One region of the Streptosporangium fragile genome, then DNA from elsewhere that is predicted to be linked to it. Evidence: riboswitches for the same ligand, from Rfam matches in the RefSeq annotation. Region 1 holds a riboswitch; each other region holds the start of a gene.
What was found. Region 1 has a riboswitch for cyclic di-AMP ahead of ABD841_RS27015 (C40 family peptidase). Riboswitches for the same ligand answer to the same signal wherever they lie in the genome.
Positions count from the first base shown of each region.

Region 1 (5,377 bases):
ATCAGCAGGGCCGTCGCCCGCGGGTCGCCGAGTGAGGAGACCTCGGCCCGCCGCCGTACCCCCGGCGCCGCGGTCACCAGGTAGAGAAGGCAGGCGCCGAAGGCCGCCCCCAGACCGCCGACGAGCGTGCCCGCCAGCACGTCGCCCGCCTTGGCGTGGCCCAGCTCGTGCGCCACCACCAGCTCGACCTCGTCGGCGGGCGCCTGGAGCAGGGTGTCGTAGACCACGATCCTGCGGGTCGCGCCGAAGCCGGAGACGTAGGCGTTGAGCGCGGTGGTCCGGCGGGAGGCGTCGGCGACGAGCACGTCGTCGACCGGCACGCCGTCCCTGGCGGCCATGGCCAGCAGGTCGTCGCGGAGCCGGCCGTCGGCCATCGGCCGGAAGTCGTTGAAGAGCGGCTCGATCACCACCGGGTAGGCGAACGACGCCAGCAGGGTCAGCCCGAACGCCCCGGCCGCCGCGGGGATCCACCAGCGCCGGTAGCGTCGCGCCAGTGCGATCACGGCCAGCACCATGATCGCGATCAGCGCGGTCCTGACGCCGATGTTCTTGAGCCGGTCGGCCGCCCAGGGCAGCCAGGTCTGGGTGGACAGCCCGAAGTCACGCAGATGGGTCTCCGACCACATGCCCAGCGGCCAGCGCAGAACCTCGGTCGCCGCCGACAGCGCCGCGACACCCAGCAGAGCCCGCAGCCACCACGGGCCGCGCAGGCGGCCGACCAGCCGCGCGCCCAGCGGGGTGGCCACCAGCACCCCGGCGACGACCAGGGTCAGGCCGAGCGACAGGTAGGCGGGGACACTGACCAGCGCGTCGAACGTCTCGGCGCGGGCGATCTGGGCGGGGGTGAAGTCGCGGGCCGGATCGGGGACGACCTCCGGAGCGCTCCCGGGCAGCGCCCGCCAGGGCGTGGTGAACGCCACGACGGCCAGCGTGACCGCCCCCAGGGCGGCCAGCGCCCATCCCGCCGCGCGCATGCCGGAGGGCCTGCCCGTCGTGCTCAGCGTCATGCGAGTTCCTTCCGCAGGTAGTCGCGCCAGGCCTCGGTGAGCTCGGCCTCCGGCAGGCCCAGCGTGGTCCCGGTATCGCTACCGTAGAGCCTCACCAGGGCCTTCTCGCCGAAGCGCTCCACGACGAACCGGCAGGCGAGCCAGGCCTCCTCATACGCCTGGGCCAGCCGGGGGGCGCCGGGGGCGAAGTCCGCGGGCCCCGGCAGGCCGGCGGGCACGATGCCCGCCCGTACCTCCGCGGCCAGCTCGGCGGCGGCCACTCGGACCGGGATCCCGGCACCGCGGTAGCCCACGTAGTCGGCGAACCCCTCCGACAACCACATCGGCACCCGGCCGCCCCGGGTCGCGCCGGTGGCCACATGGGTGAGCTCGTGTGTGATCACCACGTCCCGGCCGGTCGGGGTGAGCCGCGCGTAGCCCGACGGCAGGACGATCACCCGGTCCGCGGTCGCCATCGCGGCCAGACCTCGGGTGCTTCCGGCTCCGGCGAGCGCCGCCGCCTCGGCGTCGGTGGCGGGGAACAGGACCAGCGCCCGCACCGGCCCCCAGACCGCTCCGACCGCGCGGCGGGCGCGGTCGGCCCTGACCGCCAGGTCGCGCAGGACGGCGGGCGGGACGCGGTGTCCGATCACCAGGGAGTGCTCGCCGCGGACGGCGGCGGCCTCCCCCGGCCACAGCTCCGGAACGTCGCCCGGGAGGTCAGGAAGGCCGGGTGGGAGGTCGCGGTCGCGCGGGGGCCACGCGGCCCCGGCGGGCGACGGCCCGGCCCCGGTGAGCAGCGGCCCGGCGCTCATCAGCGCCAGCATCCCGGCGAGCACGGCGCGACGCCCCTTCGGGACGGACATACGGCCCGATGCTACCGTGACCGCCGGACGGTGCCCGGGTTCACGCCCCGGGCGAGAGCCGACGCGCGAAGGTGCCCTCCGAGGTGAGGACACCGGGGTCGACCACCGGCGGTAGGCGGGAGGCCGTCGAGGCGCCGGGTGAACCCGTGCGGCACGGGCGGGAGCCGCCTTTCCACGGTGGCGGGCGCGTCGATCTCCACGGTGGCGGGCGCGTCGATCGACGGCCGCCGATCCGCCGGTGTGCGCACCACGCATGGAGCGGCCCCGTCCTTCCCTGGGGATGGACGGGGCCGGTGTCCGTTGCTCAGGCTCCGGGCCGGGCCGCTCCGGCGAAGGAGGACCGGTAGTACCCCTCCAGCTTCACGATCCGGACCGTCTTTCCGCTGCTCGGCGAGTGGACCATGCGACCGTTGCCGACGTACATGCCGACGTGGCCCTTCCCACTGAAGAACAGCAGGTCACCGGGGCGCAGATTGCTCCACGAGACCTTCTTCCTGATCGCCCGGTACTGGCTGTGCGTGATCCGGGGGAGGGACACGCCGGCCTTGCGCCAGGCGAACTGGACGAGCCCTGAGCAGTCGAACGCGCCGGGACCGGAGGCTCCCCACCGGTACGGATCGCCGACCTGCTTCTTGGCCACCGAAACGGCCTTTCGAGCCCGCACCTTCTGCAACGCGGCCTTGCTCAGCTTGGCCTTGGCCTTCGCCTTGGCCTTGGCCTTGGTCTTGGCCTCGCTCTCGGTCCGAGTCTCGGTCCCGTCGGTGCTCTGGACCTGCTCGGAGCCGCTCGCGGTGCCGTTGACCTGGAGCGTGGGCGCGGTGTCCGCCATCGCCTCCGCCGTCATGGACCCCAGCGTGACCGCTCCGGCTGAGGCGGTCAGGGTGAGGGCGAACCCGCCGATGGAGAGGCGGAAAAGGCGCGACAGACGGGGGTTGTGCAGGGTGGTAGACAGGATTTCTCCTTGGGACTTCCACTGATGCCTACCGGGTTAGCTGACGGATTCGGGCCTGGAAGATGCCCTACGGCATAAAAATGCCGATTCACCCCTGACCATGCTTTCGCGGGCCTTTTGGGTCCCCGGTTTCGTGCCTCCTGGCTGCACGAATTCGGCAGGCCACCGCGACGGGGGCGCACCCCGGGTCGAGGGAGCGGCGGCCGGTTGGATTTCTATGGGGCATCGGCCCGGAGGCCGATCTGGACCGCGGCAGCATGGCGTGCGGCCGCGAGGCCAGAAGGTACCCGGATCTCCACCATCCGGCAAAGCATTCACCAACTTTGAAGATCAAAAACGCCTCGTGATCTTCCCGTTATCCCTGCTTAATCGCTATTTATGCTATCGAGATATGACTCTCGTCACATCTTACGAATCACTCCCCGCAATTCATCACTTCTGTAACATATGTCACATTGGTGTTGATCTCGGTTTGATCTCCGTCGGACCGGGAGACAGACGGGTCGGCGCCCGGCGCGGGAACGGACGCCGCGGACGGGGGCGTGGACAGGGCTGGGTGCGGAGCCACGGATGCGGCCGGAGGCGGCGTCGACGATGCCGGACCCCACGGTGACGGGGGCGGTGACGGGCTCGGGACAGACGGAGGGCACCGGTCCCGGCGCTCGGGACGGGCCGGCACGCGAAACAGACGACGAAGCTACAGACCAGCACGAAACGAACGCACGGCACGCCAGACCGGCGCGAGACGCGCGTACGGGAGACGTGCGTACGGAACGACAGACCGGCGCGAGACGCGCGTACGGGAGACGTGCGTACGGGAGACGTGCGTACGGAACGACAGACCGGCGCGGGCCGGGCGGCACCCGCGGGCGCGTCAGGGGCGGACGGCCCCGACGAGGCGACGGCCGTACGCCGAGAGAGGGACGACCTTGACGACATCGCCGGTCTGCGGAGCGTGCACGATCTTGCCGTCGCCCGCGTAGAGGCTGACGTGGCCGAGCCCCTCACTGAAGATGAGGTCGCCCGGCTGCAGATCGTTCAGCGAGACCTTGCGGCCGGCACCCCAGCTCCACTGCTCCCAGGTCGTGCGTGGCAGGCTGACCCCGCCGCTGCGCCAGGCGGCCTGGACCAGGCCGGAGCAGTCCCAGCCGCCGGGGCCGGTGCCGCCGTACTGGTAGGGCTTGCCGACCTGGGCGAAGGCGAACTCCAGGGCGGCGCGGGCGTTGCCCGAGGCCGGGCCGTTGTACTGGATGCCCGCGCTGTCGGGATTACCGGGGTTGTAGGCGCCGACCTCGCGCAGGACCTTCTGCTGAGCCTTGATCATTTTCTCGACCCTGGCCTTCTCCACGGCCAGCTCGTCGCGCGTCCGGTCGGCCTCCGCCAGGGCGTCCTTGGCCTTGTCGCGGCTGTCGCGCAGCTCCTTGGTGGCCTCGTCGAAGGCGTGCAGGGACTGGGCACGGCTGGCCGACAGCTGGTCGACCGCGGCCAGTCCGCTCAGCAGGGCGCCGGGATCGGTCTGGCTGACCATGCCCTCCCAGCCGGTGATCGACCCGAACTGGTAGGTGCTGACGGCCATGGTGACGAGCTCCGTACGCAGCCCGGCGACCCTCTCGCCCTGGCGGGTGAGGTCGTCGTTGAGCGCCCGGTACTTCTTCCTGGCGCGCTTCCACTTCTCGGAGGCCTGGTTGTACTTCTCGACGAGAAGGTCCGCCTGTTCGTTGAGCTTCTCCAGTTTCTTCCTCGCCTGGGCGGGCGTCGGCTTCGGCTCGGCCCCCGCGCTCCCCGTGGGGACGACCGTCACGAGCGCGAGAGCCAGCCCGGCGGCAACCGGGATTCGGAGCAATCTCACCGGTATACCCGCCACGGCCACGACAACGCCTCCTGAACGCATCGACCTGCGGCGAAATAGTACAGAAGAAGTATAGAAGGCTCACCTTTTCGGCAAGTTTGTTCCGTACCCGATTTACCCGCAGGTGGCGACGGCGCAGATCTTGGCGGTCATCTTCCGGGCGTCACGCAGCTGAACGGCCCAGTCCGACGCGGCCGGGGCGCTGTACTCCCCCGCCCAGAGGTAGACCAGAACGGCGTTGCCCTTCCTGACCAGCACGCTCCGGTCACCGCCCACCCCGGCCTTCTTGCCGTAGTAGACCTGCCCGGAGACCTTCAGCGCCTCGTCTCCGAGACCCGTCACCCGGGTGGACACGTAGCGGTAGGTGGAACCGGAGTTCGTCACCGCCCCGCACGCGGTCAGCGCGCCCCGCACCTGGGCGACGGCCTTGGCGGCGTCGGCCGGCGAACGGTAGAGGACGACCTGCTCGACCTTCATGAAATCCGGCACCCCGGTGAAGGTCACCGTACGGGCGGCCACCCGGCCGGTCCTGGCCAGCGCGGCCTTGTCGCACGGGTTGACGGCCAACCGGGCCTTGACCGAGTTGCTGACGGCCCAGTTCGTCTCCGGATTGTCGTCCTTCTTGGCGGCGTCCTTCTCGTACAGCAGGAAGCCCTTGGGGATGGCCGGTGCCGCGGCGGGGGCCGCCGCGGCGGGGGCGGCGGCGACGGCGGTGGCGGCGACG
Region 1 covers NZ_BAAAVI010000046.1:54,263-59,639, forward strand. Annotated here, with positions in the region: gene ABD841_RS27005 (M48 family metallopeptidase) at 1-1,007, opposite strand, end outside; gene ABD841_RS27010 (gluzincin family metallopeptidase) at 1,004-1,852, opposite strand; gene ABD841_RS27015 (C40 family peptidase) at 2,157-2,696, opposite strand; cyclic di-AMP (ydaO/yuaA leader) riboswitch at 2,815-2,974, opposite strand; gene ABD841_RS27020 (C40 family peptidase) at 3,679-4,653, opposite strand; gene ABD841_RS27025 (hypothetical protein) at 4,768-5,377, opposite strand, start outside.

Region 2 (5,377 bases), on a different contig from region 1:
GGTGAAATGGCAGGAAGATGCCAGCGATCGGCCGCCGCCACAACCTGCCCGCCACTACCTGCGCCTTTCCGATTGCCGAGCACATCGCGCGACCGACCAATCCGGCATAGGTGCGGCGGCCGTCAATGTTCCCCCCGGGCTAATGGAATTTCCCTGGTTTTCAGGTGGGTTTAGCGCGCTTTATGAGTTTCCCCGGCCGGGCGGTTGGCTCCGGGCCGCGGAGGCGGGACCTGCCCTTCCGGACGCCCGCGGCCGTCCCGCCGCCGGTGGAGCGACCAGTCAGCCCCGCGTGGCTCCGCCTGCGCGGGGACGGCGGCCCGGCCCCGCGGACGCGGGCGGTCCGTTCCGCGGGAGGCCGAGAGGAACGACCATTCGCCGGGATTCGCCGGCCGCCGCTCGGCCGCGGAATCCATCGCGGCGGGGACGGCTCCGCCGCCGGCGGGAATGGCGCCAAGCGCGTACGGGACGTCGCGTACGGGATTCACCGGAAACCCGCCACGCGCACGGCGTTCGCATTCTCTCTCACCCCGTCCCGCGACGCGGGTTCTCCGCCCCGCGCGGTTGCGACATGGGCGTTCCACCGGGAACCCGGCCCGCGTCACCGGAATTCGGAATACTCCGGTATTTCCATTCTCCCGCGCCGCCGGACGGGCCCGCCGAAATCACCGGGAAACCATCGGTTTTCCGGCGCTTATTCCGCGTTGCTTTTCCGCCGTAGCCGTCCGGCGTCGGCGCCGGGAATGAAACGGGGATGGCCCGCCTCCGCTTTCCGGTATCCCCGTCCGGCCGAGCGGATCACGGCGAAGACGATCGGCAGGCGCCACCTGCCGGATCCCTTCGCCGCGGCCGAGGAGGTCGGCGAGCGCCACGACGACGATCGACACGGCGATGAACGGCTCGACGATCTGCGCGGGTGCTGCCACGACGCCCGTCGCCGCCGGAAGGAACGTGACACTGGTGACGGTCAGCGATCTGCACGAGCAGGATGCGCCGGCGGAGCAGGCCCGGCGCTCAGTGGCGGTGCGGCCGCCCGGGACGACCACTGCGGGAGCCATCCGGCCGCACCCCTCGCAGTTCACCTCTGCTCGAACGCGCATGGAGCGGGTAGAGCAGAGCGAAGGCGCGCCGCGCCCCGCCCGGACTCGAATCACAACGCCTCACGGCGCACACCGATGACCGTAGAGTCCCCGGCAGGAGGCGCTTCATGCCTCAGTGCGGATGCGAGAGGCTTTCGGGAACGGCCGCGCGGATACGGCGCTGCGCCATCTCGTGTGCCGCTTGATCGGGGGTTACACCGAGATCATCGGCGGTCTCCAGGAGAGCGGTAACGGTGCCTTCGATGGCGTTGACCCGGGCGCGGGCTTGGTCGGCGCCGAATTCGTACAGCTCCGTGGTTATCGCGTTGATGGCACCACCCGCACTCGCCACGTAGTCCGGGATCCAGACAATGCTCCGCTGATGCAGCAGTTCGGCGACCTCGGGGGTGGCCAGCTGGTTGTTCGCCGGCCCGACCACGGCACGGCAGCGCAGATCCCCCACGACCTGCGTGGTCAGCACGCCGCCGAGCGCGGCGGGGATCAGAACGTCGACGTCTGCGGTGACGATCTCGTCGGGGCTGCGCCAGGCGGCGCCGAGATCCTCGGCGATCTCCATCTTGGAGGTGTCGATGTCGGTGACGGTTAGTTCGACTCCCTCGGCGGCCAGCAGACGGGCGAGGTGTTCCCCGACGTGACCCAGGCCGATCAGTGCCATGCGGCGGCCTTCGAGGTTCGCGTCGCCGTACAGGCGTCGGCTGAGGGCGCGCAGCGCGGCGAGCGTCCCTTGCGCGGTGTGCGGGGACGAGTCGCCGCTTCCGCCCAGGTCTTCCGGCTTGCAGAACACGTGCGGGGTGACCTCCCCGATCACCGCCATGTCGGCTGGGGCCGTCCCCACATCCGGGCCGACCGCGTAGCTCCCGTCCATCGAGTCGATCATGTCGGCGACGTCGTACATGACGTCCCGGCGCCGGGCCGAATCCAGCCGGGTGCCTTGTGGCAGGGCCACGACGGTCTTTCCGCCGCCGCTGGTCAGCCCGGCCACCGCGAACTTGAGTGTCATCGCGGCCGACAGGCGAAGAGCGTCGGTAAGGCCATCGCGCCAATCGGGGTAGTGCCAGAGCCGGAGCCCTCCCGCGGCCGGGCCCAGTGCCGTGGAGTGAAGGGCGAGGATCACTGGTAGATCTGAGCGCGGGCCCCGCCGGATGAGGATTTTTTCGTGGTCCAGCATGGGCTTTCCCTTCTCGCGTAGTCAGTCGACGGTAACCGTTCTGCCCGGCATCTGCCGTGCTCTGAGAGGGTTTACCGAACGATTGACCGGAAGAGCCAGTAACATCCTGGTCGTGGATGAACTTGATTCGGAAATTGTGCGGCTTCTCCAAACAGATGCGCGGCAGTCCAACCGGGAGCTCGCCCGAAAGCTCGGCGTGGCACCCTCGACCTGCCTGGAACGCGTCCGCGCGCTTACCCGGCGAGGCGTCATCCGCGGCTACCACGCGGATATCGACCCCGCCGCGCTCAACCGCCGGGTCCAGGCCCTGGTGTCGGTTCAGATTCGCCCGCTGAGCCGCAGCGTCATCGACGCCTTCCAGGACTTCGCCGGCGGACTTCCCCAGGTCCTCAGCGTATTTGTGCTTTCCGGAGGCGACGACTTCGTCCTCCACGTCGCCGTTCAAGATCTTGACAGCCTGCACTCTTTCCTCACCGACCGACTCAGCAAGCGCCGGGAGGTCACTGGATTCCGCACATCGGTGATCTTCCAGCAAGTCAGCAACACCGCCCCCACCCGCCTCCCCGAACCCTCTTAGATCCACTCCTGGGCGGGATGCTATTCGTCCCTTTATCAGTGCATCGAGATGTGCACGTGGTCGTAGTGGTTCTGGGTGATGCTCCCCCGGTCCTCCATGGCGCGCCAGCCGGAGCCGTGGTTGATGCGCTGGCGCCAGATCACGTACTTGACGCCGAGCTTGTCCCTGTTCTCCAGGGTCCAGGCGGCGATCTCGTCGCCGAGTTTGAGGTTGGCCGCCGTGGGCATCGCGCCGCCGCTGCTCATCATGAAGTCGCAGGCGCGGCCCAGGGGGTGCTCGCCACCGTCGTTGCCCGAGCGGTAGCAGCCGACCTCGTACGGGAGGTCGAAGCGCTTCTTGATGGTGTCGCGCATGGTGCGGGTCCGGTCGGTGATGTTGTCGGTGCCGGTGGGCTGCTGGGGGGCCCAGGTGCCGTCGGCGCGGCGGCCCGAGCCGGTGGGGACGAGCCGGTCGAGCCTGCCTTTGAGGTCGCCGATCGCCTCCCGGGTCTCCGCGCGCCGGCTCCCGAGCTCCTCGACCTCCGCCTCGATCTCGTCGGCGAGACGGGTGGCCTTCTCCACGGCCTGCTTGCTGCCGTGGAGGCCGGCGGCGAAGCCCCGCAGCTGGGCGACCTCCAGGACGGTGAGCTGCTCCGTCACCGCGGCGCCGCTCAGGCCGAGGGTGAGCAGGACGGAGGGCAGGGTTCCCGCGCTGCTCTGGTAACGGACCAGCGCGGCGGAGACGACCTGGTTCCTGGCTTCGGCGTAGGCCTCCTCGGCCTTCCGCAGGCTCTCCTTCGCTGCGGCTTCGGCCTTCTGCGCTTTCTTGAGCGACTCGCGCTTGGCCCGGTAGGCGCGGCCCAGCGTGTCGGCCTTCTTGCCGAGCTCGGCCAGATCGGCACGGAGCTCGCTCTCGGTCGGCTTGGGGGCTGCGAGCCCCGCCTCTGCGGGACCCAGCGCGAGCGCGACGGCGGCGAAGGCGCCGACCACGACGGTCGCATGACGGCGGAACGTGGGGGACGTGGCTGTCACGTGTCTTCCTCTCATCTGCCGACCGGGTTAGCTGACGGGTTCGGGCTGGAGGAAGCCCGTCCACGGAAGTGGATTCACCCCGGGTGCGGTGGGTCCCCGGTTCCCGGGCGAGGCGCCTGGGATTAGGCATGTCGGCTGGTACAGCCGAGGCAGAACGGAGCTTAGTAGTAAATAGCCGGTCATGTGAACCCAATCAGGCACAAAACACCGATCGACTCGCTATTGACTACAGACCGACACAAAAGGGACAACACGTGTCGGTGTCACGGTCCGCCTCCGGCGGGCGTGGGACCTCCGGACAGAGCTCCGGGCGAGCGCGCGGAGAGCGCCGGAACGCATGAGTGCCCGGACAGGCTCGCGGGGCACCGGGACACATGAGACCCGGACGGGAGCGCGGGGCGCCGGGACACACGAGCACCCGGACGGGCGCGCGGAGGGGGGACGCGAGGGCAGGGCTCCGTCCGTCCCGGCCCGCTCAGAACCACTCCGAGCGTCCCGGCAGGGTCGCCCGCGGGCGGGGGCGGCTCGTGGACGCGTTGCGCACGCGCGGAGCGCGCGGGCCGGGCTGGGAGCGCGCCTGGTCGGCGGGATGACCGGAATCCCGGGCGATGTCGAGGGCGGCCTGGTGGTAGACGAGCGCTTTGGCGGGGTGACCGGTGGCCTGGTGGGCGCGGGCGAGGCCGTACAGCCCCTCGAACTGGGCGCCGCGGTCTCCGACCCGGCGGGCGATCTTCAGCGCGCGCCGGTAGTGGTCGGCGGCGGTCCGGTACTCGCCCCGGAGGAGGTGGACGAAGCCGAGGCCGGTCAGCGCGCGGAGCTCACCGTCGCGGTCACCGGTGGCGCGTGCGATCTCCAGCGCGTACTCGGAGTACTCGGAATACGCGGGGTAGTCGGGGTAGTCGGAGTACTCGGAATACGCGGGGTAGTCGGGGTAGTCGGAGTACTCGGCGGACCGGCCCGGGGCCGGCCGGGCGTGCGCGCGGGGCGCGTCAGGCCCGCCACCGCGGCCGATGACGGCTCGCGCGATCTCCAGGGCCTGCTCGAAGCACTCGGCGGCCTCGCCGGACCGCCCCTGCGCGAGATGGACGTCTCCGAGGCCGCACAGTGCGGCGAGCTCGCGATCGCGGTCGGCGCCGACGGGGGCGAGGGCGGCATGCGGGACGCGGGCGTGGTGAGCGCGGGTGTGCAGGTGGCGCTGGAGAACCACCGCGAGGCGGCGGGCGTGGACGGGCCAGCCGTGCCCGGCGGCGTGCGCGGCGGCGGCGAGCAGGTTGGCCAACTCGGCGTCCAGCCACTCCGCCCCGCGGGCCGGGCCGCCGGGAAGCGGCACCGGGCCGACCGGCCTCCGGACGCGGGGGACGTGGTCGGCCGCACCGGGGTGGGCCGGCTCCGCGGCGGCCGGGACGGCGGAGACGTAGTGGTCGAACAGCCGGGTCAGGGCGGTGCGCCGGTCGATCTCGGTGTCCTCGTCGGCCAGGGTGGCGGTGGCGTGCGCGCGCAGCAGGTCGTGGAAGCGGTACCGGCC
Region 2 covers NZ_BAAAVI010000078.1:10,163-15,539, reverse strand. Annotated here, with positions in the region: gene ABD841_RS34390 (hypothetical protein) at 663-1,055, opposite strand; gene ABD841_RS34385 (Glu/Leu/Phe/Val dehydrogenase family protein) at 1,210-2,265, opposite strand; gene ABD841_RS34380 (Lrp/AsnC family transcriptional regulator) at 2,378-2,842, shown strand; gene ABD841_RS34375 (VldE C-terminal domain-containing protein) at 2,878-3,852, opposite strand; cyclic di-AMP (ydaO/yuaA leader) riboswitch at 3,854-3,991, opposite strand; gene ABD841_RS34370 (AfsR/SARP family transcriptional regulator) at 4,328-5,377, opposite strand, start outside.
Region 2: linked by a shared signal. The riboswitch ahead of ABD841_RS34375 (VldE C-terminal domain-containing protein) and the one ahead of ABD841_RS27015 (C40 family peptidase) in region 1 are both predicted to bind cyclic di-AMP.

Region 3 (5,377 bases), on a different contig from region 1:
CCAGATCGGCGGCGGCGATGTTCTCCCGCAGGTGCGCCACCGAGGACGTGCCGGGGATCAGCACGGTGCTCGCCGAGCGCTGAAGCAGCCACGCGAGGGCGACCTGCGGCGGGGAGGCGCCGAGGCGGGCGGCGACCTTGCTCAGCGTCTCCGACTGCAGCGGGGTGAACCCGCCGAGGGGGAAGAACGGCGCGAAGGCGATGTTCTCCGCCGCGCATCGCTCGACCAGAGCGTCGTCCTGCCGGTTGGCGAGGTTGTACAGGTTCTGCACCGTCACCACCGGGGCGATCGCCTGCGCCTCGGTCAGCTGCGCCGCGGACACGCCGCTGAGGCCCAGGTGGCGGATCAGGCCCTCCTGCCGCAGCTCGGCCAGCGCGCCGAACTGGTCGGCCAGCGGAGCGTCATCGGTGCCTTCGGCGGAGCCGACCCGCAGATTCACCACGTCCAGGGCGTCCAGGCCGAGGTTCTCCAGGTTCTCGCGGACCTGGTCCTTGAGGTCCTCCGGGTCCAGCGACGGGATCCAGCTGCCGTCACCGCCGCGCCGCGCACCGACCTTGGTCACGATGCGCAGGTCGGCCGGGTAGGGGTGCAGGGCCTCCTTGATCAGCTCGTTGACCACCGCGGGCCCGTAGAAGTCCGCGGTGTCGATGTGGGTGATCCCGGACTCCACCACCTCGCGCAGCACCGCCAGGGCCTGGTCACGGTCCCTGGGCGGGCCGAAGACGCGCGGCCCGGCCAGTTGCATGGCTCCGTAGCCCATACGGGACAGCGTCAGGCCCTCTGCCGGAGTAACGCTCCCACCGCCAACGCTTGCAGGCATGGTCATCCCTCTCGTTCTTCTCACCGGGAAACCGGTCGCCGCTCCCGGGCGACCTGGCGATGACCATCGTCCGGCAGGACGCCCGCAGGTGGCAGTGCCCCGCTGTTCCTGGGACCGGCAGGGACAGTCACTCCCGGGGCGGTGGGCCTACCGTTGAGGCATGGACGGAACGAACGCGCTGGGTGAGTTCCTGCGCGCCCGCCGGGCCCAGGTCCGGCCCGAGGACGCCGGGCTTCCCGGCGGCGGCCTGCGCCGGGTACCGGGACTACGCCGCGAGGAAGTCGCCATGCTCGCCGGCATCAGCTCCGACTACTATCTGCGCCTCGAACAGGGCCGCGACCGCAACCCCTCCGAACAGGTCCTCCGATCCCTCGCCCTGGTCCTGCGCCTGGATGCCGACGCCACCGCCCATCTCATCGGGTTGGCGGGCGCGCACCGGGGCGGCCGGCGCCCGTCCGCCCGCACCCGCGCCAAGCGGCCGCGCACACCCGAGCAGGTGCCGTCGAGCATCCTCCGGCTCATCGACGGCTGGACCGGCAACCCCGCCTACGTCCAGAACAAGTTCACCGACCTGCTCGCCGTCAACTCCCTCGCCGCCGCGCTCTCCCCCAACTATGCGCCCGGCGTCAACCTGCTCCAGGCGGTTCTCCTGGACGAGGCCGAACGGGACCTGCGGCGGGACTGGGAGAGGACCGTCGAGGAGGGGGTCGCCAGCCTGCGCGCCCACGTCGGGCCGGACGTCGACAATCCGCGGCTGCAGGAACTCGTCGGGGAGTTGTCCGTACGCAGCGAGCAGTTCCGCCGTTTGTGGGCCCGCCACGACGTACAACCCAAACGCGGACACATCGTCCGTCTGAACCATCCTCAGGTCGGCGAACTCGACCTGCACTCCGACAAACTCACCATCAACGGCACCGACGGCCTGATCCTCGTCGTCTTCCACGCCGAACCCGGCACCCGCAACGCCGAACTCCTCGCCATCCTGGGCAGCCTCACCGCCTCAGGTGACGAGCGGACCCGCCGCGCCACCCACCGGGAGACCCTCGACGGGCAGTGAGCGGCCCGCGGCCGCCGCCGACTCCGGCGGCCCGCACGGAGGACACGGGGCCCGGCGTCCAACGCCCAGGGGCGCCGCTCGGTCGAGCGGCGCCCCTGGGCGTTGCGGGCCGGGTGGGGGTCCGGCGGGTGCCACGGACGGCGCGGGTCACGCGTCGCCGTGGCGGGTGGACGCTGCGCGCGGCCTACCCGGCGTAGACCGGGTAGCCGTAGCCGACGACCTGGGACTTGGGACGGACGCGCTGCTCGACGCGGCCGACGCCGGTGTTGCCCTCGATCGTGGTGATCGTGCCGTCGCCGTTGTCCTTCTTCACGAAGCCGACGTGGTCGATCGCGTCGAGGTTCTTGCTGCCGTTCCAGTCGAAGTAGACCACGGCGCCGGGCTTGGGGGTCTGGCCCCAGTGCTTGTTGGCCTTGAACCACTTGGCGTGGGTGACGGTGTAGGCGTCCCAGCCCATGGTGGGCCGGATGCCCGCCTGCTCGCCGATCCAGGAGACGAACATCGCGCACCAGGGGGCGTTGGCGTAGGCGCGGACGGAGCCGCCGTCACGGGCGACGGTCTCCTTGGCGCGGGAGGAGGACATGTACCAGTCGTGGAACTTGGTCCCGCCACCCTGGGCGTTCTCGCGGATGCCGATCTGCTTGGCGGCCAGCTCCAGGACCTGGGCGGCCGACACCTTGGGCAGCTTCTCCGCCTGGATCTCCAGGGGGGTCTTCGCCGGCGAGGCGCTCTTGGGGGTGTTGACGGACTCGGCGGGCGGGGCGCTCAGCGGGGGGTGGCTGTCGGCGAACGCGGCGGGGGCGGCGATGCCGGCGGTGAGGGCGATGGACGCGCCCAGAACGATCCGCGTGAGGTGGGGGGCGTTGGGGGTGGGGCGGTACTTGGCCATGCGGGGGTTCGACTCCTTGCTTCGCTTCCATTCCGCCTACCGGGTTAGCTGACGGGTTCGGGCTGGGAAGTGCCCTACGGCGCGGTATGCGCTGATTCACCCCAGGAACGTGGTTCCCCGGTTCTGCGACGGGTGTCGCGGATTCGGCGGCCGTGCTCACCGGGACGAGGTCCGCCCAGGTGAAGCGCGGTCGGGCAATGTGACGGCAACGCTCAGGTCTCGATAGACCTAGGCGTTCGCCACGAACGAGATGAAGCTACGGGATTCGGACAGAAGATTACAAATGCGACACATTGCCATCGCTTGGTACTACGTCCGAAAACGGGGGGTACAACAGGGCGCCACCCGGCCGGAGGAAAGGGGTGGCGGAGGTCCGTTCCGGCGCCGGACGCGCCGGATCCGGCCGCCGGAGTGAAGGGGTGATCCGGGGCCGGAACCCCGCTGTGCGCGGGGATTCCGGCCCGCTTCGCGAGTCGGCCGATCTTCGTCGGCGGGCGCGACGGAAGCCGGGCGGGGGTGCCCCGCCGGGCCGTTCCATGGTCACGATTTAATCGAACACGATTTCGATAGTAAAAAGTGTGGTGAAGGTACGCACAGCATCATGAAAGCCATGGAAAGGTCACAGTGATCTCCGGCCCTCCGGAGAGTGCTCCGGGGGCACGACCGCCGCTGAGCGGTCTCACTCCCCGGGAGCCGACCAGGCGCGGATCAGGGGGAGCAGGAACCGGTCGACCGTCTCCTCGGCGAACGCCCGGTCGAGCGGTCTGCCGGTGAAGAACAGGCGATGCCACACCATCGCCTCGGTGACCTTCCTGATCTCCGCCGGATCGACGTGGCCCGGCAGCTCGCCGCGCTCCCTGGCGCGGTCGAGCAGCGGCGTGGTGCCCGTGATATCGGGCCTGGGCACGTGGTCGCGCAGGGCGGCGGCCAGCTCGGGGGAGACGAGCAGCGCCGTGAACAGGCCGAAGATCATGGCGTGCTTCTGCTCCACGACCCGGCAGAAACCGGCCACGACCTCGACCAGGTCGCCGCGCATCGACCCGGTGTCGGGTGGGGCCGGGACGTCGCTCTCCAGGTGGTTGCAGACCAGGTCGACGACCAGGGCCTCCTTGCCCGGCCAGCGACGGTAGATCGTCGCCTTGCTGGCGCTGGCCCGCTTGGCGATCTGGTCGATGGACATCCGGTCGTACCCGACCTCGGACAGCAACTCCAGGGTCGCGTCCAGAATCGCCCGCTCCCGCAGGGGGTCAAGACGCAAGGTGCCTCCGCTGGATCGTCAGTGCTGCCGGGCCACCTCGAATCGTACGCCGGTCAGCTCCTCGGAGACCTCCCACAGTCGCCGGGCCAGCGCCGTATCCGTCGCCTGCGGTGAGCGGCGCACCGCCTTCAGGCCCGGGCCGACGAACTCCCCGCCCTTCGCGTCGGGGGAGGTGGCCGCGTAAAGGGAAGGTACGGCGCCCTTGGCGGGTGACTGCATCACCAGGCGCAGCAGGGCGTTGACCGGCCCCAGCTTCACGATCCCGGTGGCCGTCGCGCCCGGGTGGCTCGCCAGGCTCAGCAGGCCCACGCCCGCGGCGTCGGCGCGGCGCTGCAGTTCCGTGGCGAACAGCAGGTTGGCGAGCTTGGAACGCCCGTAGGCGGAGAACCTGCCGTACCGGCGCTCCAGGCCCAGGTCGTCGAAGTCGATCCTGCCCATGGCGTGCGCGTCGCTGGAGACCGTGACCACCCGGGCCCCCGGGCGGGCGAGCAGGCGGGGCAGGAGCAGCCCGGTCAGCGCGAAGTGGCCGAGATGGTTGGTGCCGAACTGGGCCTCGAACCCGTCGGCGGTGGTCCGCCGGGGGATCATGCCGATCCCGGCGTTGTTGACCAGCAGGTCCAGCGGCTCCTCGACGGTCGCCGCGAACGCGCGCACCGAGCCCAGGTCGGCCAGGTCCAGCGCGCCGATCTCGACGGCCGCTCCCGGGACCGCCGACCTGATCGTCTCCAGCGCGGCCCGGCCCCGCCCGGGGTCACGCGCGGTCAGGACGACCCTCGCGCCGTGCCGGGCCAGCTCCAGCGCCGTCGGCAGGCCGATGCCGCCGGTGGCCCCGGTGACCACCGCGGTGCGGCCGGTCAGGTCGGGGATGTCGTCGGGAGTCCACATCGCTCGCTCCTCGTGGTGTACGAAACGGTTCCGTACACCACGGTAGGGGGTGTCACAAGTGGGCGCAAGCGCGCGTAGTCGGCTGTTCACCCCCAGTTCCCGGGGGTGTAAGATCGCCAAGTTACGTTGAGGCGGTCGTGAACGGGTCATCGCCCGGCGTGGAGGACGGTCGAGACCACGCGCGGGAGCAGGGTTCGGCCGTTGCGTGGGTGGAGTCCCCGTTGCAGATGCTCTGCGCCGTGGAGGCCCACCACGCGGGATTGCTCGGCCCGCGCAGCCGTCTCGTGCCCCGGGCCAGGCTGCGCCCGCTGGCCGTGACGGGCCGCGAACTCGACCACCTCGACCTGCCGCCCGGCCTGGAGCTCACCGCCCCCGAGCCAGACGTGCCCCGGCCCCGCCGGGGCGCGACCTGGGCGGTGGGCGACGCCTTCTCCGGCAAGGTCCAGGCCCGCTGGCTCACGGCCTTCC
Region 3 covers NZ_BAAAVI010000007.1:138,391-143,767, forward strand. Annotated here, with positions in the region: gene ABD841_RS07135 (oxidoreductase) at 1-826, opposite strand, end outside; gene ABD841_RS07140 (helix-turn-helix transcriptional regulator) at 981-1,877, shown strand; gene ABD841_RS07145 (CHAP domain-containing protein) at 2,062-2,766, opposite strand; cyclic di-AMP (ydaO/yuaA leader) riboswitch at 2,785-2,925, opposite strand; gene ABD841_RS07150 (TetR/AcrR family transcriptional regulator) at 3,446-4,024, opposite strand; gene ABD841_RS07155 (oxidoreductase) at 4,043-4,909, opposite strand; gene ABD841_RS07160 (hypothetical protein) at 5,137-5,377, shown strand, end outside.
Region 3: linked by a shared signal. The riboswitch ahead of ABD841_RS07145 (CHAP domain-containing protein) and the one ahead of ABD841_RS27015 (C40 family peptidase) in region 1 are both predicted to bind cyclic di-AMP.